Regions from separate parts of the Cupriavidus gilardii genome, predicted to be linked through region 1. Evidence: predicted binding sites of a transcription regulator. Region 1 holds the regulator's gene; the other holds the start of a gene.

Region 1 (12,120 bases):
AGCCGCGCTGCGCCTGCGTGCCGCAACGACCGGGCGCAGGCCAGGCCGATGCCGCGCTGGCCGCGGCGCTGGCCGCCACCTTCGTGTTGCCGCGCAGATCGTGCTCGCCATCGGTCAGTGCAAGCTCGGCGTTGCGCAACGCAATCTCGCGTTCGAGCCGCTGGCCGATCGCCTGATGTCCTGCCAGCAGCAGCACGAACAGCGCCCCGGCCAGGGCCAGCGTCAGCGTCGACATCACGACCACGGAAATCAGCGTGATGGCGCCGCGTTCAGCTTGCCGAGACATCGCCTCGTCCTTGGCTTTCAACATGGCGACCCCGCGCAGAACGGCGCATTGCGCAGCCATACCGTGGTGGCGAAGACCCGCCTCGATGCGTTGGGCCGGGAGCGCGGCCGGAACACGATATCGTCGCCCTGCTCACCGGCCATGCGCGCGGGCAGCAGAGGCAGCATCGGCCGCGGCGCAGCATCCGTGCCGGCACCGGTGCGCAGCACCAGCGCGATCTGCACGGCCAACACGCTGCACCACGCACCGGGTCCGGCCACGGCAAGCTCGCTGGCGCGCAGGAAGGCGTCGACGCGGCCATCGCCATCGCGGTCGATGCCATAGCGCAGCTGCAGGGTCTCGACGCCGCGGGCCAGCGCCCCTGTGCTCCAGGTCCTGCCAGCGCTGCCGCCACCGTTGCCTCCATCGCCGCGCCCCGGGTAGCGGCACAGCAACTGCGGCTCGCCGTCGGCACCGTCGGCGACGTACAGCAGATTGGCGGTCAGATAGTCCGCCGCTGGCGGCGCCGATGCCGGCCTGGTCGCAACAGGGGCGGCCGCGATGGGGACGGGGTATCCGCTGCAGTCGGTCAGATAGCGGTCCGGCAGCGCCGGATCGCCGGCCGGATGATCGCCGCCGAAGCGGATCAGCAGCGCATCGCTGCCGGCGACGCCGGGTTTGTCGCAAGCGAGCGTGCCGCCGAGCCTCGGTTGGCCGCAGTCGTCGCGGCCGCTCAGCGGCGGAGGCAGGGCAGTGGTCGGATCCGGATGCCAGCCCGCGTGGCGCAGCAGCGTGGCAATCGCGTCGAGCAGGGCGGCGCCGCGCTGTTCGAGCTCGCGCTGCTCGGCCGCGATTGCGTAGGCGGAACGCACCGTCAGGAAGACCGTCACCGCAGCGCCGGTCGCCAGCGTGCCGAGCAGCAGGCCGACCATCACGTCGACCAGCGACGATCCGGCGGGCATACGCGCACGCCGTGGCATCGCCCTGCCGCGGCCCGCGGCCGATGAGGACGTGGGCCCGCCGAGCACGATCGCACTCATGGCCGCAGCCGCAGCGCGATCGCGCGCAACGCGGCCCGGGAATGGGCGACGCCGGCCTCGCTGCGCGAGCCTGGCGATGAAGCCAGGGGGCCGACCACGACGACGCGCTGGCCGGCCGGACAGTCGGACTGCGCCGCGTCGGCCGGTACCGATGCGCACCAGCGTGGCGCCGGCAGGCCGCCGGCTTGCGAGACTGCCGGAAGCCTGGCGGGATCGGGTAGCGCATCCGGCCCCGCCAGCCCGGCGAGTTCCGCGCCCTCGCCGGCGAGCCGCAGCGCCTGGCCGATCAGCAAGGGATCACGCCACCATTGCAGCGCGGCCGGGCCGAGCCGGGCCAGCGGCAGCAGGCCGATGCCCAGCACCGCCAGTGCGATCAACGATTCGATCAGCAGGTAGCCGCGGCGCCGCACGCGCCCGCCAGCAGATCGGTAGAGAAAGGAAGGGGAAGCCGCCGAAGGGATCGCAACCATCGCTCTGGTCCTGTGCGTGACAAGCGGGGACCAGAGTAATCGTCAGCGGGCGGAGATCCGGTGTCGAATCGTGGAGGATTCGACAAGGTTTGCAACAGCGGCAAGGCTGGCCGCAACGGCGGCGGCAACGACCATGAGCAAGGCCGCTGCGCCCCTGGGCGCCACCTCAGCGCTTGCCGTTGGGCGAGCTGACCTCGGCCAGCACGTCGGAGAACTCGGACACGTCCTCGAAGCTGCGATAGACCGAAGCGAATCGGATATAGGCGATCTTGTCGAGCTTGCGCAGTTCGCGCATCACCAGTTCGCCGACCTGGCTGCTCGGGATTTCCTTCTGTCCCAGCGCCAGCAGCTTTTCCTCGATGCGCGCGATCGCCTCGTCGATGGCCTCGGCCGACACCGGCCGCTTGCGCAGCGCGAGCCGCATCGAATCCTTCAGCTTGCTGCGCGCGTAATCGACGCGGCTGCCGTTCTTCTTGACGATGGCCGGGAAGAACAGCTCGATCCGCTCATAGGTGGTGAAGCGCCGGTCGCAGGCCTCGCAACGGCGGCGCCGGCGCACGGTGTCGCCTTCCTCGGACATGCGGGTGTCGAGCACCTGGGTATTGGAGTGACCGCAGAAGGGACATTTCATCGGACCACCTGGAGGCGGAGGTTGAGCGGCCGCGCGCCGCCGGCAATCGGCGGCGCGCGGCGACGGCCGATCAGCCGTAGACCGGGAAGCGCTTGGTCAGCGCCGCGACCTGCTCGCGCACGCGCGCAATGTTGGCGGCGTCGTGCGGGTTGTCCAGCACGTCGGCGATCAGGTTGGCGACCTGGCGCGCTTCCTCTTCCTTGAAGCCGCGCGTGGTCATCGCCGGCGAGCCCAGGCGGATGCCCGAGGTCACGAACGGCTTTTCCGGATCGTTCGGGATCGCGTTCTTGTTGACCGTGATATGGGCGTCGCCGAGGATCTTCTCGGCTTCCTTGCCGGTGATCTGCTTGGCGCGCAGGTCGACCAGCATCACGTGGCTCTCGGTGCGGCCCGAGACGATGCGCAGGCCGCGCGCGATCAGCGTGTCGGCCAGCGCCTGGGCGTTCTTGACGACCTGCTGCTGATAGGCCTTGAACTCCGGCGACAGCGCTTCCTTGAACGCGACCGCCTTGCCGGCGATCACGTGCATCAGCGGGCCGCCCTGGATGCCGGGGAAGATCGCCGAGTTGATGGCCTTCTCATGTTCGGCCTTCATCAGGATCACGCCGCCGCGCGGGCCGCGCAGGCTCTTGTGCGTGGTGGTGGTGACGAAGTCCGCGTGCGGCACCGGGTTCGGGTAGACGCCAGCGGCGATCAGGCCTGCGTAGTGCGCCATGTCGACCATGAAATAGGCGCCGACCGACCTGGCCACCGCGGCGATGCGCTCGAAGTCGATGCGCAGCGAGAAGGCCGACGCGCCGGCGATGATCAGCTTCGGCTTCTTTTCCTGGGCCAGCTTTTCCAGCGCGCCGTAGTCGATGTCCTCGTCGGCGTTCAGGCCGTAGCTGACCACGTTGAACCACTTGCCGCTCATGTTCAGCGCCATGCCGTGGGTCAGGTGGCCGCCTTCGGCCAGGCTCATGCCCATGATCGTGTCGCCCGGCTTGAGCACGGCGAAGAACACGCCCTGGTTGGCCTGCGAGCCCGAATTCGGCTGCACGTTGGCGGCCTCGGCGCCGAACAGCTGCTTGACGCGATCGATCGCCAGCTGCTCGACGACGTCGACATATTCGCAGCCGCCGTAATAGCGCTTGCCGGGATAGCCCTCGGCGTACTTGTTGGTCAACTGCGACCCCTGGGCAGCCATCACGGCCGGCGAGGTGTAGTTCTCGGAGGCGATCAGCTCGATATGGTCTTCCTGGCGCTGATTTTCCTGCTGGATGGCGGACCAGAGTTCGGGATCGATCTGATCGATCGTGTAGCGGCTGCGTTCGAACATGGCGAGACTCGTCTGTAGAAGGATCGGTGAAAACCGTGCAATGACGGCGGATTGACCGAAGAATACGGGAACGGAACGACGGTAGGGCGCGCGGGGAAGACGCATGCGAACCGCGTCGCCGGCCTGGGCGCAGGGCCCGGGACTGGCGGCGCAGGGCGCACCCTGCTTCCCATTCGCTGGCCCAGGCGAGCGGCAGGCGCGGCGGCCATCGCAAGGGCCGGGGCCGGGCATCGCGCCTGGCATCGGACCGCTTCCGGTGGCGTGGCGCCAGAGATCTTGCGCTTCCTCGTGGTAGTACCCACTGACTTCGCCAGTCGCGCAAGGTGGAATGGTTGGCCGGAGTTTACGCGAGGCCCCGGCTCGCCGCAAGCCGGCCGGGCGGCCTGTGGCGGGGCCCGGCGGGCTGGAAGGGGGGCGCTCGTCTGTAGGACGCCCCGGCGTTGCGTTGTCGGACGCCGTGTGACACCGAAGCCGCGCCCGCGTCCGTTACAATCGCGGCCATGACGAATTTCGTATGGCCCCTGCGCGTCTACTGGGAAGACACCGACGCCGGCGGGGTGGTGTTCTACGCCAACTACCTCAAGTTTTTCGAACGCGCGCGCACCGAATGGCTGCGCGCGCTCGGCATCGAGCAGCAGGCCCTCGCCGACGAATCCGGCGTGGTCTTTGTCGTGCGCAGCACGGCGGTGGAATACAATGCGCCCGCCCGGCTGGACGATCTGCTGGAGATCCGCACCCGTATTGAACGGGTCGGGCCGGCCTCGGTCCAATTCGCCCAGGAAGCGTGGCGCGGGCCGCTGATGCTGGCCGCGGGCACGATCCGGGTGGGATGCGTGGACCGCGACAGCTTCCGCCCGGCCCCGATTCCCGCACCAGTCCTCGCAACCATCAAGACCGCTCGATGAATCCCGTGACCGTCACGCAAGACATGTCGATCCTTACGCTGGTGATGCACGCCAGCTTCCTGGCGCAGGCCGTGATGGCCTTGCTGGTCGTCATGTCGTTGTTCTCCTGGACCTATATTTTCCGCAAGCACATGGCGCTGCGCGCCGCGCGCACCCAGACCGAAGGCTTCGAGCGCGATTTCTGGGCGGGCGGCGATCTGCAGGCGCTGTATCACAGCGCGGCCAACAACCGGCACAGCACCGGCGCGCTCGAGCGGATCTTTGAGTCCGGCATGGGCGAATACCTGAAGGCGCGCGAGCGCAGCAACGATGCCGGCGCGCTGCTCGACGCGGCCCGCCGCGCGATGCGCGCCGCCTACCAGCGCGAGATGGACGTGCTCGAGTCCCACCTGCCGTTCCTGGCCTCGGTCGGCTCGGTCAGCCCGTACATCGGCCTGTTCGGCACGGTCTGGGGGATCATGAACGCGTTCCGCGGCCTGTCCAACGTCCAGCAGGCCACGCTGGCCTCGGTCGCACCGGGCATCGCCGAAGCGCTGGTGGCCACCGCGATCGGCCTGTTCGCGGCGATCCCCGCGGTGATCGCGTACAACCGCTACGCGACCGAGATCGACCGGCTGGCGATCCGCTTCGAGAGCTTCATGGAAGAATTCCTCAACATCCTGCAGCGGCAGACCCGCTGAAGGCCAGGCCAAGGAGAAGCGCAGCATGGCAGCCATTCAGCGCCGCGGCGGCTCGCGCCGCCGGGCCAGCGCCGACATCAACGTCGTGCCGTATATCGACGTGATGCTGGTTCTGCTCGTCATCTTCATGGTGGCGGCGCCGATCGTCAGCCCCGCCGTGGTGGACCTGCCGACCGTGGCCGACGCCACGCCGCAGCAGAAGACCCCGCCGATCGTCGTCACCGTGCACGAGGACGGCACGCTGACCGCGCGCGGCAAGAATCCCGAGGGCGGATCGTTCGAGCGCAAGCTCGACACCCAGGGCCTGCTGGACTTCGTGCACCAGCGCCAGAACGAGAACCCGGACCAGCCGGTGGTGATCGCCGCCGCCCGTGCGGTCAAGTACGAGGCGGTGCTCGACGTGATGTCCGAACTGAAGGCCGATGGCGTCAAGCGCGTCGGCCTGATGGTCAAGTCCAAGTAACCGCTGGATGACGACCGGATGTCGCCCGGAACCCTGCCGTTAGCCTTTCCGATGAAGACCGCCGACTCCTACCCGTATCAGCCGGTCAAGGAACGCGGCACGCTGCGCTCCTTCCTGCTGGCGCTCTTCATGCATCTGCTGCTGGGCATCGTGCTGTACTACGGTGTCAACTGGCAGATCAGCACCCCGGCCGGCGTCGAAGCCGAGCTGTGGGAGGAAGTCCCCGATACTCCGGCTCCCGAGCCGGCTCCGCGGCCCCAGCCCCAGCCGACCCCGGCGCCGCCGGCGCCCGTGGCGCAGCCCAGGCCCGAAGAGGACGCCGACATCGCGCTCGAGCGCCAGAAGCGCCGCGAGGCCGAGGCGCGCGAGGCCGCGCGCAAGCAGGCCGAGCTGAAGGCGCGCCAGGAGCGCGAGGAACGCGAGGCGGCCGAGCGCCGCGAGGCGCAGCGCAAGGAAGAACAACGCAAGGAAGCCCTGCGCAAGGAAGAGCAGCGCAAGGAAGAACAGCGCAAGGAAGAGCAGCGGAAAGAGGCCCAGCGCAAGGAAGACCAGAAGCGCGCCGACGAGCAGAAGCGCAAGGAACAGGCCGAGCGCGAACGCAAGGAAGAGCAGGCGAAGAAGGCCAAGGCGGATGCCGAGGCCAAGGCCAAGGCCGACGCGGAGGCGAAGGCCAGGCGCGAGGCCGCCGCCAACGCGCAGCGCCAGGCCGAACTGGCCCGCCTGAAGGCGCTCGCTGGCGGCAGCGGCTCCGGCGGCGGCACCTCGGACAACGCCGGCTCGGGCGGCCGCGCCTCGCCGGGCTATGCCGACAAGGTACGCCGCCGGGTCAAGCCGAACATCGTGTTCACCGAGGACGTGCAGGGCAACCCGACCGCCGTGGTGTCGGTGTCGCTGGCGCCGGACGGTTCGCTGCTGTCGGCCCGCCTGTCCAAGTCCAGCGGCAATTCGGCCTGGGACAACGCCGTGCTGCGCGCGGTCGAGCGTTCCGACCCGCTGCCGCGCGACGACAACGGCAAGGCACCGTCCAGCTTCACGATCACCTTCCGGCCCAAGGACTGAGCCGGGGAAGCGGGGAAGCGTATGATTTGCAACATAGTGCAACCGGGATCGCTGGCCGCGGGGCGGCTGGCTACCATCGACGGTTGCCTGGCGCGGCCCGGCGGCGCCTCGCTCCGCGCGCCGTTGCCGACGCGTCCGATCATCGATTGACGATCTCGATATAGATAGAGGAGCAGCATGCGATCGCTATTGACCCCGCTTTGGGCCCCGCTTTTGGCTCATTTGGCCCGTCCGGCCCATGGGGGCTTCGCCTATCGGGCGGCCGACGCCCGCCAACGCACCCCAGCGGCCTCGCTCGCCAGCCGGCGCACCGCCCGTTCGGCCGTGCTGGCCTGGATCACGATGGCGCTGGCCATGATGCTGACGATGGGCACCGCCCACGCCCAGCTGAACGTCGAAATCTCCGGCGTCGGCTCCAGCCAGTTCCCGATCGCCGTCGCCAACTTCCAGAATGAAGGCGCGGCGCCGACCAACCTGACGGCGATCATCCGCGCCGACCTGCAGCGCAGCGGCCGCTTCCGCAACGTCGACGTGGCCGGCGCGACCGTGCCCGAGACCGCCAACGTCGACCTGGCCGGCTGGAAGACCCGCGGCGCCGACGCCTTCGTGGCCGGCAGCGTCACGCCGGCCGGCGGCGGCCGCTACGAGGTCCGCTTCCGCCTGTACGACACCGTCAAGGGCGCCAGCCTGGGCGGCCTGGCCTTTACCGTCGGCCAGGACCAGCTGCGCGTGACCGCGCACAAGATTGCCGACTATATCTACGAGAAGCTGCTGGGCGAGCGCGGCGTGTTCGCGACCCGTCTGTCCTACGTCTCGCGCGTCGGCAACCGCTTCCAGCTGCTGATCTCGGACTCCGACGGCCAGAATTCGCGCGTCGCGCTGACCAGCAACGAGCCGATCATCTCGCCGTCGTGGTCGCCGGATGGCGCCAAGGTGGCCTACGTCTCGTTCGAGGCGAAGAAGCCGGTCGTCTATGTCCATGACCTGGCCACGGGCCGCCGCACGCTGGTGTCGAACCAGAAGGGCAACAACAGCGCGCCGGCATGGTCGCCGGATGGCCGCCATCTGGCGCTGGCGCTGTCGCGCGACGGCAATACGCAGATCTATCAGGTCAACGCCGACGGTTCGGGGCTGCGCCGCCTGAGCCGCAGCAGCGCGATCGATACCGAGCCGCAGTATTCGCCGGACGGCCGCCATATCTACTTCACCAGCGACCGCGGCGGCGCGCCGCAGATCTACCGCATGCCGGCCGCCGGCGAGGAGTCGGGCGCGGCGCAGCGCGTGACCTTCAAGGGCAACTACAACGTCAGCCCGCGGGTTTCGCCGGACGGCAAGCAACTGGCGTACATTAGCCGCGGCGGTGGCTTCAAGCTGCAGCTGATGGACCTGGGCAGCGGCGATGTCACCGCGCTGACCGATACGGCCAACGACGAGGCGCCCAGCTTCGCGGCCAACGGCAAGTACATTCTCTACGCCACTCGCGTCGGCGGTCGCGCGGTGCTGGCGGCGGTGTCGACCGATGGACGTACCAAGCAGGTTTTGTCGCTCCAGTCCGGCGAGGTTCGCGAGCCGTCCTGGGGACCCTTCATGCAATAACAGAAACAGGAGCCTCCTACCATGTCCAACATGATGACCAAGTCTCTCGCCATCGCCGTTCTGCTGACCCTCGGCGCCTGCTCGTCGGGCGTCAAGCTCGACGACTCCGCCAAGGCCGGCGCCGGCACCGGCGGCGCCGCGACCACCGACCCGCGCGCCGTCGCGCCGGTCGATGTCTCGCGCGATCCGCTGAACGACCCGAACAGCCCGCTGGCCCGCCGCAGCGTCTACTTCGACTTCGACAGCTACAGCGTCAAGCCGGAATACCAGGGCATGCTGAACGAGCACGCCAAGTACCTGCAGGGCAACCGCAGCCGCCGCATCCTGATCCAGGGCAACACCGACGAGCGCGGTACCAGCGAGTACAACCTGGCGCTGGGCCAGAAGCGTGCCGAGGCGGTGCGCCGTTCGCTGGCGACGATGGGCGTGCCCGAGAGCCAGATGGAAGCGGTCAGCCTGGGCAAGGAAAAGCCCAAGGCGCTGGGCCATGACGAAGCGTCGTGGGCCGAGAACCGCCGCGCCGATATCGTCTATTGATTCGCGTCCATTGATACCCTCTGGGTTCGTTTCGATCCGTTGATCCCGCGCTGAAGAAAGTCGATCCATGAAAGCACGCGTCTCTACCTTGTCGTGGCTAGTCGCCGCAGTTTGTGCCGGCCTGTTGCCGGTCGCCCAGGCGCAGGCCGGTGTCTTCGACGATGACGAGGCGCGTCGCGCCATCATCACGCTGCGAGAGCAGTTCAATGGCTTCCAGGCCACTGCCTCGCAGCGGATCGACCAGAACAGCCGCGCCCAGATCGATATCCAGAACCAGCTCGAAGGGCTGCGCCAGGAAGTGGCGCGCCTGCGGGGCCAGAACGAGGTGCTGCAGAACGAGGTAGCGAATCTGCAGCGCCAGCAGAAGGACTACTACGCGGACCTGGACGCGCGGCTCAAGAAGTTCGAGCCGCAGCAGGTCACCGTGGAAGGCCAGCAGGGGATGGCCCAGCCGGGCGAGAAGACCGAGTACGACGCCGCGCTCAAGCAGTTCCAGACCGGGGACTTCAAGGGCGCCGGCGCCAACTTCTCGGCCTTCATCAAGAAGTATCCGCAGAGCCCGTACCTGCCGCTGGCTCAGTACTGGCTGGGCAATTCGCTGTACGCCCAGCGCGACTACCGCGGCTCGATCACGGTGCTGCAGAACATGGTGCAGGCGAATCCGACGCACCCCAAGGTGCCCGACGCGATGATCGCGATCGCCAACAACCAGCTGGAGTCGAACCAGAAGGTGGCGGCGCGCAAGACGCTGGAGCAGGTGGTGGCCAAGTACCCCGGTACCGAAGGCGCCCAGGCGGCCAGCAACCGGTTGAAGACGCTGAAGTAGATCGCGCCCGACGTAGCGCGACTGCCCGGCGGCGACGCCGGCGTCCGAAGTGCCAAGGCCCGCGCGAGCGGGCCTTTTTTCGTGGTCGCGCTAAAATAACGGGTTACCCGATTTACTGCGAGGGCCGGTAGTCCTTCGCGCGCTACCCCGGCACACGCCCCCAAAGATGACCCAACGCGCAATCGTCCTGCTTTCCGGCGGTCTGGACTCCGCCACCGTGCTCGCCATGGCCAAGGCCCAGGGCTTCGAGACCTACGCGCTGTCGATGCGCTACGGCCAGCGGCATTCGTCGGAACTGGAGGCGGCCAAGCGGGTCGCCGCGGCGCTCGGCGCCAGGCGGCACGAGATCGTCGACCTGGACCTGCGCCGCTTCGGCGGCTCGGCGCTGACCGACGACGCGCTGGAGGTGCCGACCGACGGCGCGGCAGGCGGTATCCCGGTGACCTACGTGCCGGCGCGCAACACGATCATGCTGTCGCTGGCGCTCGGCTGGGCCGAGGCGATCGGCGGCCGCGACCTGTTCTTCGGCGCCAATGCGGTCGACTACTCGGGCTACCCCGATTGCCGTCCGGAATACGTGCAGGCCTACGAGGCGCTGGCGAATCTCGCCACCAAGGCCGGTGTCGAGGGTGAACGCATCCGCGTCCACGCGCCGATCATCGACATGACCAAGGCCGAGATCATCCAGGCCGGTGTCCGGCTCGGCGTCGACTACGGCATGACGGTGTCGTGCTACCAGGCCGACGAGCAGGGCCGTGCCTGCGGCGTCTGCGATTCCTGCCGGATCCGCCGTGCGGGATTCGAGGCCGCGGGCGTGCCCGACCCGACCCGATACCAGAACGCCGCGGCATCCTGACCGCAACCTGCAGCGTCGCGGTTCGCTCCGCTTGCTCCTTATCGTCCTGCCACCGGCAACCCCCGCCATGCCTGAAATCGACGTCCCCGCGCTCACGCGCACCGTGCTGGCCTGCACCTTTGCCCTGACCTTCCTGTTCGGGGCGGTCCTGCAGCGCACGCACTTCTGCACCATGGGCGCTGTCTCCGACATCGTCAACATGGGCGACTGGACCCGCATGCGCATGTGGGTGCTGGCGATCGGCGTCGCGATGATCGGCACCGGTGTGCTGGCGTGGTCCGGACAGATCGATCCGGCGCGGACCATCTACGCGGCCGACAAGCTGACCTGGCTGTCGGCGCTGGTCGGCGGGCTGCTGTTCGGCTTCGGCATGGTGCTGGCCTCGGGGTGCGGCAGCAAGACGCTGGTGCGGATCGGCGCCGGCAACCTGAAGTCGCTGGTGGTATTCGTGTTCCTGGGCCTGTCGGCGTATATGACGCTGCGCGGGCTGTTCGGCGTGATTCGTGTCAATACCGTCGACGCGGTGGCGATGCAGCTGCCGACCTCGCAGGACCTGCCGTCGCTGCTGGCGCAGACCGGCCTGTCGCGCGGCACGCTGCAGCTGGTGCTGGGCCTGCTGCTCGGCGGCGTGCTGTCGCTGTGGGCGCTGGCCGGCAAGGGCTTCCGCACGTTCGACAACCTGCTCGGCGGCATCGCGGTCGGCCTGATCATCGTCGCGATGTGGTACGTGTCCGGCCATCTCGGCTTCGTGCCGGAAGATCCCGATACGCTGGAAGAGGTGTTCGTCGCCACCAACAGCGGCCGCATGGAAAGCCTGAGCTTCGTCGCGCCGTATGCCTATACGCTGGACTGGCTGATGATGTTCAGCGACAAGAGCAAGGTGCTGACGGTCGGCATCGTCAGCGTGATCGGCGTGATCGCCGGCGCCGCGGCCTATGCGCTGGCCTCGCGCACGTTCCGCTGGGAAGGCTTCGGCAATGCCGAGGATGTCGCCAACCATATCGTCGGCGGCATCCTGATGGGTGCGGGCGGCGTGACCGCGCTGGGCTGCACGATCGGGCAGGGCCTGTCGGGCGTATCGACGCTGGCGATCGGTTCCTTCATCGCGCTGGCCGGCATTCTGCTAGGCGCCGTGCTGGCGTTCCGCTATCAGATGTGGCGGCTCGAGCGGATGGTCTGAACGGCACGGTCAGGCATCACGGGGCCCGCCGCGAATCCAGCCCGCCAAGGGCATTGCCGTTGACATGAGCAAGCGAAGCTGACTATAATCGCGGCTTCGGTTTTTTCGGGTCGTTAGCTCAGCCGGTAGAGCAGCGGACTTTTAATCCGTTGGTCGCAGGTTCGAATCCTGCACGACCCACCAATACTGACAAGGGCTAGCGGGAGACTGCTGGCCCTTGTTGCCTTATGTGGTGTGGGTTTTCTTGCCTTCCGGCATGTTTCTGCCAACCTCGGCGGCAGCCCTAAGGATGGC
Region 2 (12,120 bases), 1.3 Mb from region 1:
CTGGCGCGCCGCATTGAGCGAAGGATCGGGCGGAAGCCGGATCGCCGCCTTACTGGCGGGCGGCGACGGCGCGGTGGTACTCGACGTGGCGCAGCAGATAGGCGCGCACCTTGTCCTCGGTATCGCGGCCCACGCGGTCGGCCGCCTGGCGCGCCGAACGCTTGCCGTGGGCCGACGACATCTGGCCATCCAGATACTCGCGGAACGACGTGCGCACGGCATCGAGCTCGCCGCGGCAGTCCCGCAGCGCATCGTTGACCACGGCCTGGGTCGTGCCGGGCTTGGCCGAGCGGGCTTCGGCCTTCTCGCGCGCGCAGTCGGTGTATTGCTGCCGCTTCTTCTGCCACTCGGGCGGCGGCCCGGAGGCGGCCTGGCTCTCGGCGGCAGCGGCGGTGGCGGCAGCGGCGGCCTGCTGGTCCGAAGGCGCATGCGAGGCGCAGGCGCCGACCAGCAGGATGGCGGGGATCAGGGCAAGGACTTTAGGCATGCCGCATGGTAGCGCCAGCGTTCCGGCAAGGTAACCGCCGGTTACATCGCGTTGCAATGGTGCCGCAGAAAGTGCTTTGTAGGACAGACACCACCCCGCCTGAGTCGGTCGTCCTACAGCAGCCGCCGCGTGCGCTTTGTATATTGCACAAACGGAGGGCAGCGTGATGGCGCGCCATCGCCCGGCGCGACGACCGTCGGCGGGGACGCCATCCTGGTTGGCATCGCAGTGATTGACAGGAACAAAGGAGAACAACATGGAACGTAGGGCATTCCTGAACGCCAGCGCGGGTCTCGGTTTGGCGGTGGCCGGCAGCGGCCTGCTGCTCGGCGCGTGCACCACCACGCGGGATTCGGCCTCTTCCCCGACCGAGAAGGCGACGCGCCGCCGCGAGATCGATTCCGGCGTGCAGAACACGCTGGACCGCCTGTACAGCTCGGTCAACGGCTCGCGCGATCTCGCCTCGCGCGCCCGCGGCATCCTGGTGTTTCCGCGCACGCTGTCGGCCGGCTTCTTCGTGGGCGGCGAATATGGCGATGGCGCGCTGCGCGTGGGCAATACCACCCGCGGCTATTACCGCACCATTTCCGGTTCGCTGGGCTGGCAGATCGGCGCGCAATCGAAGGCGCTGATCTTCATGTTCATGAACCAGCAGGCGCTCGACAAATTCCTCGCCAGCGAAGGCTGGACCGCGGGGGTCGACGCCACCGTCGCGGTAGCCAAGGTCGGCGCCAACGGCGCGCTCGATACCAATACCGTGCAGCAGCCGGTGGTCGGCTTCGCGCTGACCAATGCGGGCCTGATGGCGGGCCTGAGCCTCGAAGGCACCAAGATCACCCGACTGGACCTGTAAGGCTGGCGCTGCAAGGCACCGTTCTGCGGACGCTGCCTTGCAGCAGCTCGCGTCCGCGGCCCTTGGCAGGGGGCCGCGGCGCCTTTTCGTGTCCCGTTTGCGTGTCGTGCCGCGTGTCGTCCCTCGACTCGTCTCTCGGCTCGTCTCTCGGCTCGTCTCGCGTCTGTCGTTACCGCCCGTGTCGCCGCATGCGACATCGGCCGCGCCAAGCCGCTAGAATTCGTCCCTTTCGCCAACTGGCCGAGGTCCCGAATTCTCATGTGGTTCAAGAATCTTCAGCTACACCGCTTCTCCGCCCCCTGGAACAAGGACGCCGACGAGGTCGAGGCCTGCCTCGCCTCGCACGCCTTCTATCCGGGTACCAGCCTCGAAATGCAGACGCAGGGATGGGCCTCGCCGCGCGATAACGGCGCGCTGGTGCACCGCGTGGGCAAGCAGATGCTGCTGACCATGCGCGCCGAGAAGAAGCTGCTGCCGGCCACCGTGGTCAACCAGGTGACCAAGGCGCGCGCGGCCGAGCTCGAGGAGCAGCAAGGCTACAAGCCGGGCCGCAAGCAGTTGCGCGAGCTGAAGGAACAGATCACCGAGGAACTGCTGCCGCGCGCGTTCAGCATCCGGCGCGATACCCGCGTCTGGATCGATCCGGAGCGCGGCTGGCTGGCGATCGACGCGGCCTCGGCGATCAAGGCCGACGAGGTCCGCACGCTGCTGTTCAAGGCGCTGGACCCGCTGCCGCTGACCTCGCTGCAGGTCAACCAGTCGCCGGTGGCGGCGATGACCAGCTGGCTGGCCGACGATGCGGCGCCGGCCGGCTTTACCGTCGATCAGGAAATCGAGCTGCAGGCCAGTGCCGAGAGCAAGGCCACGGTCCGCTATGTCCGCCATCCGCTCGATGCCGAGGAACTGCGCCGCCATATCGCGGCCGGCAAGCGCTGCACGCGGCTGGCGATGACCTGGAACGACCGCGTCTCGTTCGTGCTGACCGACGCGCTGGCGATCAAGCGCGTCGCGCCGCTCGACGTGGTCAAGGAACAGATCGACGGCACCATGAGCGACGAGGACGAGCGCTTCGACGCGGACTTCGCGCTGATGGCCGGCGAGCTGTCGGCCATGCTCGGCGATCTGACCGAGGCGCTCGGCGGCGAACGCCAGGGCTGACGGCGGCTCGTCCGGAAACGATACGGGCCGGCGTCGATGCCGGCCCGGACTTTGACTGCCCCTTCCTTCAGCGGGCCGGATGCCGGTCGGCACGCGCCGGCGCGCACCGTTCCAGCACCGCCTCCACGCCGGTCATGCCGGCAAACAGCGGGTGCACCGACACCAGCGCGCGCAGCTCGGCCGGCAGCATCGCGCGGTCTCGGCGCGCCAGCGCCGCGGCCTGCCGCAGCGCGCCCAGCACCTGCTCCATCAACGCACGCCGCAACTGCGCATGACACGGGTCGATGGTCGCGATCGATTGCAGCGTCAGCGCCAGCACGCTGGGCCGAGCGAGTCGCGCCAGCGTCTCTGCGGCAATCGTGATGTGCGCACCCTCGAGCTGCGCACCGCTGAAATCGGTCCACGCCAGGCTGATCTCGCGCAGCGTCGCCTGCCGCAGATCGGCACCGTGAAAACGCAGGTGCGATACGCCGGCGATCGGCGGATCGGCGCCCGCCAGGTCGGCATGGCTGAAATCGAAGGCCAGCGCCGTCAGCGGCGCCTCGTCTTCCGGCTCCAGCCTCAGGCCGCGCAGCAGGGCGCTGCGCTGCGCGGCAGCCGGCGACCTGGCCCGCGCGGCATCGCCGGCGCGCAGCCCGACCAGACGCCGCGCCAGCTCGAGGAAGCGTTGCCAGCTGCGCTGCCGCGGCGCGGCATCATGGCCCGCTGGCTCGGGCTGGCGCACATCATGAACGGCGAGCTGGATGCCGGCGTTCAGCGGCTTCGTCGACGCCGGAGGGGTCGCGCCGCTCTGCTGCGGCGCGGAGGGTGCGGCAATGCCGCGGTGGATACTGGGAATGGTCATCTCGGCTCTCCCGCTGTGGAATCAGGCTGCTGGGCCAAAGGATCGATTCAACGGTCGGATCGACCGGTGGATCGAATGGCAGCCATTGTTCCCGTGGTGCAGAGGTACGACCATGCGTTAGGGCAGCAGACTATCGGTTTTGGTCTACTCCTTGCGGCGTTGGTGATGCGGGCCTCACGACGATGGGCCTCACAACATTTCGCCGAGGTGCGACACCAGAAATAGCAGGATGCCGATGCAGCAACCGACCGCCGTGCCGCTGATCCGGATGTACTGCAGGTCGGGGCCGATGCTCAGTTCGATCTGCCGCGACATGTCCGTCGCGTCCCAGTTGCGCACCGTGTCGCTGATATGCGATGTCAGGAAGTCGGCGAACCGGGGCGCGGCCGCCGCGGCAAACGACTCGGCGTGGTCGTTGATCGAGCGGCGCAACTCCCGGTCCTCCGACAGCCTCCGGCCGAACCACAGCCCCACGCGTTCGACCTGTTGCTGCAGCTGCGGCGAGCTGGACGCCAGGTCATTCGACAGCCAGTCGCGCAGCGCGGCCCACACGTTCTGCGCATAGTCGGCCAGTTGGGGATTGCGCAGCACGAAGTCCTTGATCTCCTCGCCTTTCCTGACAAACGCCTCGTCGGTCCTGAGCCTGGCGATCAGGCCTTCCAGCGCGTCGTCGAAGGCCGCGCGCAGCTCGTGCGCCGGCATCCGCGCCACCTCGTCGAGAAAGTCGATCACATTGCTGCGCGCCGCCTCGGCGGCCTTGTCGCCCAGCCATTCGGTCGGCAGCACGATCTGCTTCCACTTGTGTTCGCTCTTGAGCCAGCTGACCACGCGCTGCGCGATCAGTTGCTGGGTCTCGGGCCTTCTGAGCAGGCCGATCGCATGCCTGAGCACGGCGTCGAGCAGTTGCTGATGGCTGCCGCCCCGGGTCAGCATCTCGAGAACGGCGCCCACCGCCTGCGAAAAATCGATGCGGCCGATGACGGTACGCGCGGCGTCGTTCAGGAACGCCTGGATGCGCCGGTCATCCACCAGATCGAGCAGCACGCCCATCAGCTCGGCCGAATGCCGGCCGATGCGGCGCGCATTGGCCGGCTCGCTGAACCATGCAGCGAGCCACTGGGCGGGATCGCTGCGCCGGACCAGATCCGTGACGACCTCGGGATTCAGGAACTTGTCGCGGATGAAGGCCGCCAGATTGGCGGCGATGCGCTCCTTGCTCTTCGGGATGACCGCCGTATGCGGGATGGGCAAGCCAAGCGGGCGCCGGAACAGCGCCACGACCGCGAACCAGTCGGCCAGGCCGCCGACCATCGCCGCCTCGGCGCCGGCTCTTGCCAGCCGGACCCAGAACGTCGGGGGCAGGAACAGCGTCGCCACGAACACTGCCGCGGCCGCGCCGACGCATGCCAGCGCCACGCGCTGCATGCGCCCGAGTCCGGCTTCCTTGTCCGCGTTCCGGTCCTGCTGCATGGCGTTGCCACCCCGCTCCGATCGCACCCGCATCCTCCGTCATAAAAAAAGGGGACGTTCCGACCGAAACGTCCCCCTCATTACCGCTGCCTCGCTACCGTCCGGTAACGCAGCGCGAGCCTGGAAATCTCAATCCCAGGACAGCGCACCGCCCGTCTGGTATTCGATCACGCGGGTCTCGAAGAAGTTGCGCTCCTTCTTCAGGTCGATCATCTCGCTCATCCACGGGAACGGGTTTTCCTCGTTCGGGAACAGCGCGTCGAGGCCGATCTGCTGGCAGCGGCGGTTGCAGATGAAGCGCAGATAGCTCTTGAACATCGGCGCGTTCAGGCCCAGCACGCCGCGCGGCATGGTGTCCTCGGCGTAGCGGTATTCGAGGTCGACCGCCTTCCTGAACAGGCCGACGATCTCTTCCTTGAACTCCGCGGTCCACAGATGCGGGTTCTCGAGCTTGATCTGGTTGATCAGGTCGATGCCGAAATTGCAGTGCAGCGACTCGTCGCGCAGGATGTACTGGTACTGCTCGGCCGCGCCGGTCATCTTGTTCTGCCGGCCCATCGCCAGGATCTGCGTGAAGCCGACATAGAAGAACAGGCCTTCCATGATGCAGGCGAACACGATCAGCGACTTCAGCAGCTTCTGGTCGTTCTCCGGCGTGCCGGTCTTGAACGACGGATCGGTCAGCGTGTCGATGAACGGGATCAGGAACTCGTCCTTGTCGCGGATCGACGGCACCTCGTGATAGGCGTTGAAGATCTCGGCCTCGTTCAGCCCCAGCGACTCGACGATGTACTGGTAGGCGTGCGTGTGGATGGCCTCTTCGAAGGCCTGGCGCAGCAGGTACTGGCGGCACTCCGGCGCGGTGATCTGCCGGTAGGTGCCCAGCACGATGTTGTTGGCGGCCAGCGAATCGGCGGTGACGAAGAAGCCCAGGTTGCGCTTGATGATGCGGCGCTCGTCCTCGGTCAGGCCGTTCGGGTCCTTCCACAGCGCGATGTCGCGCGACATGTTGATTTCCTGCGGCATCCAGTGGTTGGCGCAGCCGGCCAGGTACTTCTCCCAGGCCCACTTGTACTTGAACGGCACCAGCTGGTTGACGTCGGTGGCGCCGTTGATCACGCGCTTGTCGGCGGCGTTGACGCGGCGCGTGCTCTGCGCGGCCGCGGCGTTCGGGTTGTTGCCCAGGATGCCGGCGCCCGGCTGCGTCGCAGCGGGCGGCAGCACGCCCTGCTGGTCGGCGGTGGCGGCGCCGACGGCAGGTTGCAGGGCGGGTTGAGGCGCGGGCTGCGGTGCAGCCTGCGGATTGGCTTGAACGTCGTCGTCCCAGCTCAGCATGAGTTTCTCCAAATGGCTCCGCAATGGAGCCCTACGAGTATTCGCTTGAGGGTGTGTCACTTACTCCAGTGACCGGTTACCCATTCCCATTTGTGGGTCTTGTAATCCCATCGCCAATGGGCCTTTACCCACTTGGTGGCACCCAACGGGCGCAACGTCTTCATGTTTTGGAGCCGATCAGGCGGCTTTGGCGGCTTCGGCGGCTTGGGCAATTCCAACTTCTTTATCTTGAACATTGCAGCCTCCTTAGCGTTCCCTTTTTATTGGCAGGCCTCGCACTCGTCGAACCCCGGATCGCCCGGGCGCATCGTGCAGACCGCGCCTTCGGCTTCGGGCATCGCCGGGGCCGAGGCGGCCACCTGGTCGATCGACGAGGCCGAGGCACCGCCGGCGGCGGCGCCCGAGGACACCGCGTTCAGCGAACCGCGCGACACGGTCGACTTCTCGACGTGCGTGGCGGCGATGGTACGCAGGTAGTAGGTCGTCTTCAGGCCGCGGATCCACGCCAGCTTGTAGGTATCGTCCAGCTTCTTGCCCGAGGCGCCGGCCATGTAGATGTTCAGCGACTGGGCCTGGTCGATCCACTTCTGGCGGCGGCTGGCGGCCTCCACCAGCCAGGTCGGCTCGACCTCGAACGCGGTCGCGTACAGGTCGCGCAGGTCCTGCGGAATGCGGTCGATGCGGGCCAGCGAGCCGTCGAAATACTTCAGGTCGGCGACCATCACCTCGTCCCACAGGCCGCGTGCCTTCAGGTCGCGCACCAGGTAGTCGTTGACCACCGTGAACTCGCCCGACAGGTTCGACTTGACGTACAGGTTCTGGAAGGTCGGCTCGATGCAGGCCGACACGCCGATGATGTTCGAGATCGTCGCGGTCGGCGCGATCGCGATGCAGTTCGAGTTGCGCATGCCGTGCTGCTTGATGCGCGCGCGCAGCTTGTCCCAATCCATCGTCGACGACTGGTCGACCTCGAGGTAGCCGCCGCGTTCCTCGGCCAGCAGCTTCAACGAGTCCTGCGGCAGGATGCCGCGATCCCACAGCGAGCCCTCATAGGTGCTGTAGCGGCCGCGCTCCTCGGCCAGCTCGGTCGACGCCTGGTAGGCGTAGTAGCAGACCGCCTCCATCGAGGTGTCGGCGAACTGCACCGCGGCCTCGCTGGCGTACGGCACGCGCAGCACGTGCAGGCAGTCCTGGAAGCCCATGATGCCCATGCCGACCGGACGGTGGCGCAGGTTCGAATTGCGCGCCTTGTCGACCGCGTAGTAGTTGATGTCGATCACGTTGTCGAGCATGCGCATCGCGGTGCGGATGGTCTTCTCGAGCTTGGCGTGGTCGAGCGCGTGGCTGCCGTCGGCCTGCTGCTTCAGGTGCGCGACCAGGTTGACCGAACCCAGGTTGCAGACCGCGATTTCGCTGTCGTTCGTGTTCAGCGTGATCTCGGTGCACAGGTTCGAGCTGTGGACCACGCCGACATGCTGCTGCGGGCTGCGGATGTTGCACGGATCCTTGAAGGTGATCCACGGATGGCCGGTCTCGAACAGCATGCCCAGCATCTTGCGCCACAGCTGCATCGCCGGGATCTTCTTGAACAGCTTCAGCTCGCCGCGCGCGACCTTCTCCTCGTAGCCGAGGTAGGCCTTCTCGAATTCCTTGCCGACCTTGTCGTGCAGGTCCGGGCAGGTCGACGGCGAGAACAGCGTCCATTCGCCGTTCTCCATCACGCGCTTCATGAACAGGTCCGGAATCCAGTTCGCGGTGTTCATGTCGTGCGTGCGGCGGCGGTCGTCGCCGGTGTTCTTGCGCAGCTCGAGGAATTCCTCGATGTCCAGGTGCCAGGTCTCCAGGTAGGCGCAGACCGCGCCCTTGCGCTTGCCGCCCTGGTTGACCGCCACGGCGGTGTCGTTGACGACCTTCAGGAACGGCACCACGCCCTGCGACTTGCCGTTGGTGCCCTTGATGTGCGAGCCGAGCGCGCGCACATTGGTCCAGTCGTTGCCGAGGCCGCCGGCGAACTTCGACAGCAGCGCGTTCTCCTTCAGGCCCTCGTAGATGCCTTCCAGGTCGTCGGAGATCGTGGTCAGGTAGCACGAGGACAGCTGCGAGCGGCGGGTGCCCGAGTTGAACAGCGTCGGCGTCGACGACATGAAGTCGAACGAGGACAGCAGGTTGTAGAACTCGATGGCGCGGCCTTCACGATCGGTCTCGTTCAGCGCCAGGCCCATCGCGACGCGCATGAAGAAGGCCTGCGGCATCTCGATGCGGGTCTCGTCGATGTGCAGGAAGTAGCGGTCGTACAGCGTCTGCAGGCCCAGGTAGTTGAACTGGAAGTCGCGCGAGGCGTCCAGCGCCGCGCCCAGCCGCGCCAGGTCGAAGGTCGCCAGCTTCTCGTCGAGCAGCTCGGCCTCGATGCCGCGGGCGATGAACTTCGGGAAGTACTCGGCATAGCGGCTGCCCATCTCGGCCTGGGTCACTTCCTCGCCGAGGATTTCCTTGCGGATCGTGTGCAGCAGGATGCGAGCGGTGACCTGGCTGTAGGCCGGGTCCTTTTCGATCAGCGTGCGCGCGGCGAGGATGGCCGAGTCGTAGACCTGGCTCATCGGCACGCCGTCGTACAGGTTCTTGACCGTTTCCTTCAGGATCGGCTCGGCATCGACGCCGTCGCCCAGCCCGGCGCAGGCGGTATCGATCAGCGCGTGCAGCGCGACCAGGTCCAGCGGTCGGGTCACGCCGCCGTCCGTGACGTTGAAGTTCGCGACGGACTGCGCCACGCGGGCGACGGCCTGCGCGTTGGCCTGGCCGCGCTCCTGGTTGCGCTTCTCGCGGTAGAGCACGTAGGCGCGCGCGACCTCATGTTCGCCCGAGCGCATCAGCGCCAGCTCGACATGGTCCTGCACGTCCTCGATGTGGAAGGTGCCGCCGTTCGGACGGCTGCGCAGCAGCGCGCGCACCACGTTCTGGGTCAGCTGCTCGACCAGCTCGCGCACGCGCGCCGAGGCGGCGCCCTGCCCGCCGTTGACGGCGAGGAAGGCCTTGGTCATCGCCACCGAGATCTTGCTCGGCTCGAAAGCGACCACCGCGCCGTTGCGGCGGATGATCTTGTAATCCTGGTAGTTGCCAGCGGCGTTCTCAGCGGCGGGGCTCGGCTGCGCCACGGCGGCGGAACCGGCCTTGCCGGCGAATTCTTGTTGGGCCGTCTGCATGAAGCACTCCTGTTTTTGTGACCAGTGTTATCAACGACAAAGAGCCCCTTGGAAAATGCGCAAAAAGAGACATCCCGGGCGCGGCGACGCCGTGCCGGATTACTGCCTTGCTGCATTCCCGTGGAGGGCTCTTGTGACGTGCCGACCCTGTGGCGCGCCGGTGTACGCGCTGCCGGCCGGCTGGAAACGCTTGACGCGCGTGGCGCGAAGGCAACCTGCCGAGCCCGTGGCGAACGCTGCACGCCTAGGTCGGCTCCCCGAAAGCACCACTAGATATAGTGGTCATAACGAAAAGCTGGACTAAGTATAGTGAAATGAATCGCGTTGACCAGTCTTGACAAGCGCTTGCGCGGGCCGGTCCGGCCCGACGCCGGCCCCCCGGCTCCCCGCCAGACCAAGCGGCTCAAGGGTTGCGGCGGTTTGGTCGGCTGGCGCACCGACGAAAGAATTTTTTTTGATTAGCGCCACACTTCCGATAGCCCCGCGCCGACGCGGGGTTTTCGGCTAGCCCGCGGCGCCGCCGCAACGGTACGGCAGCATCGCCGGCGCCAGCCCCGCGGCCTGCGCAAAGCGCGGCCAGTCAAAGCACGGACCGGGGTCGGTCTTGCGGCCGGGGGCGATATCGCTGTGGCCGGCCACGGCCGCGATCGGATAGGCCCGCACCAGCAGCCGCGACAGCGCGGCCGCGGTGTCGTACTGGGCCGGCTCGAACGGCAGCGTGTCGCAGCCTTCCAGCTCGATGCCGATCGAGAAGTCGTTGCAGCGCTCGCGCCCGAAGAAGGCCGACTGGCCGGCATGCCAGGCGCGCTCGGCGCACGAGACGAACTGCAGCAGCTCGCCGCTGCGCCGCACCAGGAAATGCGCCGACACGCGGACCTCGTGGATGGTCGCGAAGAACGGATGGCGGGCCGGATCGAGCCGGTTCAGGAACAGCGCCTCGATATCGTCGCTGCCGAATTCGCCGGGCGGCAGGCTGATGTTGTGGATCACCAGCAGATCGACCGGCATGCCGGGCGGGCGCGGATCGAAGTTCGGCGACGGCACGCGGCGCGCGCCCTCGACCCAGCCCGCGTCATCCAGGCGCAGCCGCGACGGATGCGGCCCGGTCATGCGGGACCGCCGCGGCCGCCGCCACGGTCGCCGCCACGGTCGCCGGATCGCTGCTGCGCCTCCGGCAAATGGCCGGCACGGCAGTAGTGCAGGCCCTGGTAGGCGATCGCCTCGCTGCGCGGCAGATGCACGCCGCAGTGGGCGCACGGCACCATCGGCTCCTGCGCGCGGCGATGGGTATCGGCAGCGGCATCGGCCGGCGGGGGTTTGGCGCGGCGCGCGCGCACGCGGCTGCCGAGCCACCAGAAAATGGCCAGCAGGACCGCCAGCAACAGGAACAGACGTGCCATCGACGATGCCTTGCTTCAGAGGCGATGCAGAATCACTTCGATCACGAAGCGGCTGCCGACATAGGCCAGCAGCAGGATGCAGAACGAGGCGATGACCCAGCGCAGCGCGACGCGGCCACGCCAGCCGTAGAACCGCCGGCCGGCCAAGATGCCGGCGAACATTACCCACGAGACCAGCGCGAACACGGTCTTGTGGTCGAAGCGGAAGACCCGCCCGAACAGCTCCTCGGAGAACAGCAGCCCCGAGGCGATCGTCAGCGTCAGCAGCACGAAGCCGGCCGCGATCAGCCGGAACAGCAGCTTCTCCAGCGTCAGCAGCGGCGGCAGCAGGTCGAGCCAGCGGCCCAGCCAGCCGGCCTGCTGCGGCGCGCCGGCGGCCATCGCGCCGCCCGGCACGTGTACGCCGTGGCCGCGGTTGAAACCATGCAGCCGGCGCTCGACCAGCAGCATCAGGAAGGCGTGGAAGGCCGCCAGCGTGAACAGCCCGTACGCGACGTTGGCGATGATGAAATGCAGCTTGAACAGCGGCCGCGCGGCATAGCCGAGGATCTGCGCGCCGGGGAAGGCGAGCGGCATCAGGCTGGCCAGCATCGCCACCGGGATCACGACCAGCCCCAGTCCGGCCAGCGAGAAGAAGAAGCTCTCGATCCAGTAGATGCCGACGCCCAGCCACAGCATCGCCGACAGCGCGAAGGCAAAGCCGAACACCATGCGGTCGGCCGGAAAGATCGTCTCGTGCAGCAGCATGCCGTGGCTGGCCAGCACCGCGACCATCAGCAGATGCCACCAGGCGGGCTGCCCTTCCGCGCTGCCGCCCGGCGCGGGGCCCGGCACCAGCACCATCGAACCCGGCTGGCCGCCCAGGATCGGACCGCCCGCCGGACCGCCGACAGGTCCACCGGCCGTCGTGGCGGCCAGTCCGGCGTGGCGCGTCGCCCAGCCGTGATAGGCCAGCGCGCAATAGAGGAGTGCCGTCAGGGCATACAGTACAATCGCCATTCGCGCAGTTTACCCTAGCGCCTGTTACGGTGACCGACGGCGGTGACTGACCGCGGTGACCGGCGGCAATGACCCGCGGCGGCAAGGCGGATGGCGGCGCCGCGATGGACGCCCGGCGGACCCGCGCGGTCGGCCCCGCCCGCACGCCACGGTCCGCGCCGCACGGTCGATGACCGGTCGGCCATCGGCCGGCGACAGGCCGGCGACAGGCCGACGACAGGCCGACAAACGCGGCGGCGCGCCGCAACCCTACAAAGCCCACCTCCGGATTTCTGCCATGCTGGACAATCTCACTCAACGCCTGGCGCGGGTCGTCAAGACCATGCGCGGCGAGGCACGCCTGACCGAAGCCAACACCGCCGAGATGTTGCGGG

The links. The regulator NrdR, encoded in region 1, represses ribonucleotide reductase genes. The targets are predictions, from matches to a motif close to CACNANATNTNGTG.
Region 2: FOB47_RS22965 (ribonucleoside-diphosphate reductase subunit alpha) is a predicted target of NrdR. The motif match lies at 9,615-9,628, and genes of this name have one in related genera.

The regions. Positions count from the first base shown of each region.
Region 1 covers NZ_CP054626.1:666,640-678,759, forward strand. Annotated here, with positions in the region: gene FOB47_RS13160 (pilus assembly protein) at 1-286, opposite strand, end outside; gene FOB47_RS13165 (PilW family protein) at 304-1,227, opposite strand; gene FOB47_RS13170 (type IV pilus modification PilV family protein) at 1,302-1,775, opposite strand; gene nrdR (transcriptional regulator NrdR) at 1,942-2,406, opposite strand; gene glyA (serine hydroxymethyltransferase) at 2,477-3,724, opposite strand; ZMP/ZTP riboswitch at 3,952-4,052, opposite strand; gene ybgC (tol-pal system-associated acyl-CoA thioesterase) at 4,225-4,629, shown strand; gene tolQ (protein TolQ) at 4,626-5,309, shown strand; gene tolR (protein TolR) at 5,335-5,772, shown strand; gene tolA (cell envelope integrity protein TolA) at 5,824-6,831, shown strand; gene tolB (Tol-Pal system beta propeller repeat protein TolB) at 7,174-8,427, shown strand; gene pal (peptidoglycan-associated lipoprotein Pal) at 8,449-8,964, shown strand; gene ybgF (tol-pal system protein YbgF) at 9,032-9,790, shown strand; gene queC (7-cyano-7-deazaguanine synthase QueC) at 9,957-10,646, shown strand; gene FOB47_RS13225 (YeeE/YedE family protein) at 10,714-11,826, shown strand; tRNA gene FOB47_RS13230 (tRNA-Lys) at 11,934-12,009, shown strand; gene FOB47_RS13235 (hypothetical protein) at 12,052-12,120, opposite strand, start outside.
Region 2 covers NZ_CP054626.1:2,827,379-2,839,498, forward strand. Annotated here, with positions in the region: gene FOB47_RS22930 (indolepyruvate ferredoxin oxidoreductase family protein) at 1-17, shown strand, start outside; gene FOB47_RS22935 (hypothetical protein) at 50-487, opposite strand; gene FOB47_RS22940 (BPSL1445 family SYLF domain-containing lipoprotein) at 744-1,340, shown strand; gene FOB47_RS22945 (recombination-associated protein RdgC) at 1,599-2,498, shown strand; gene FOB47_RS22950 (pentapeptide repeat-containing protein) at 2,566-3,342, opposite strand; gene FOB47_RS22955 (DUF445 domain-containing protein) at 3,532-4,812, opposite strand; gene FOB47_RS22960 (ribonucleotide-diphosphate reductase subunit beta) at 4,942-6,147, opposite strand; gene FOB47_RS22965 (ribonucleoside-diphosphate reductase subunit alpha) at 6,408-9,347, opposite strand; gene ampD (1,6-anhydro-N-acetylmuramyl-L-alanine amidase AmpD) at 9,852-10,457, opposite strand; gene FOB47_RS22975 (PP0621 family protein) at 10,454-10,747, opposite strand; gene FOB47_RS22980 (cytochrome C assembly family protein) at 10,763-11,746, opposite strand; gene ffh (signal recognition particle protein) at 12,024-12,120, shown strand, end outside.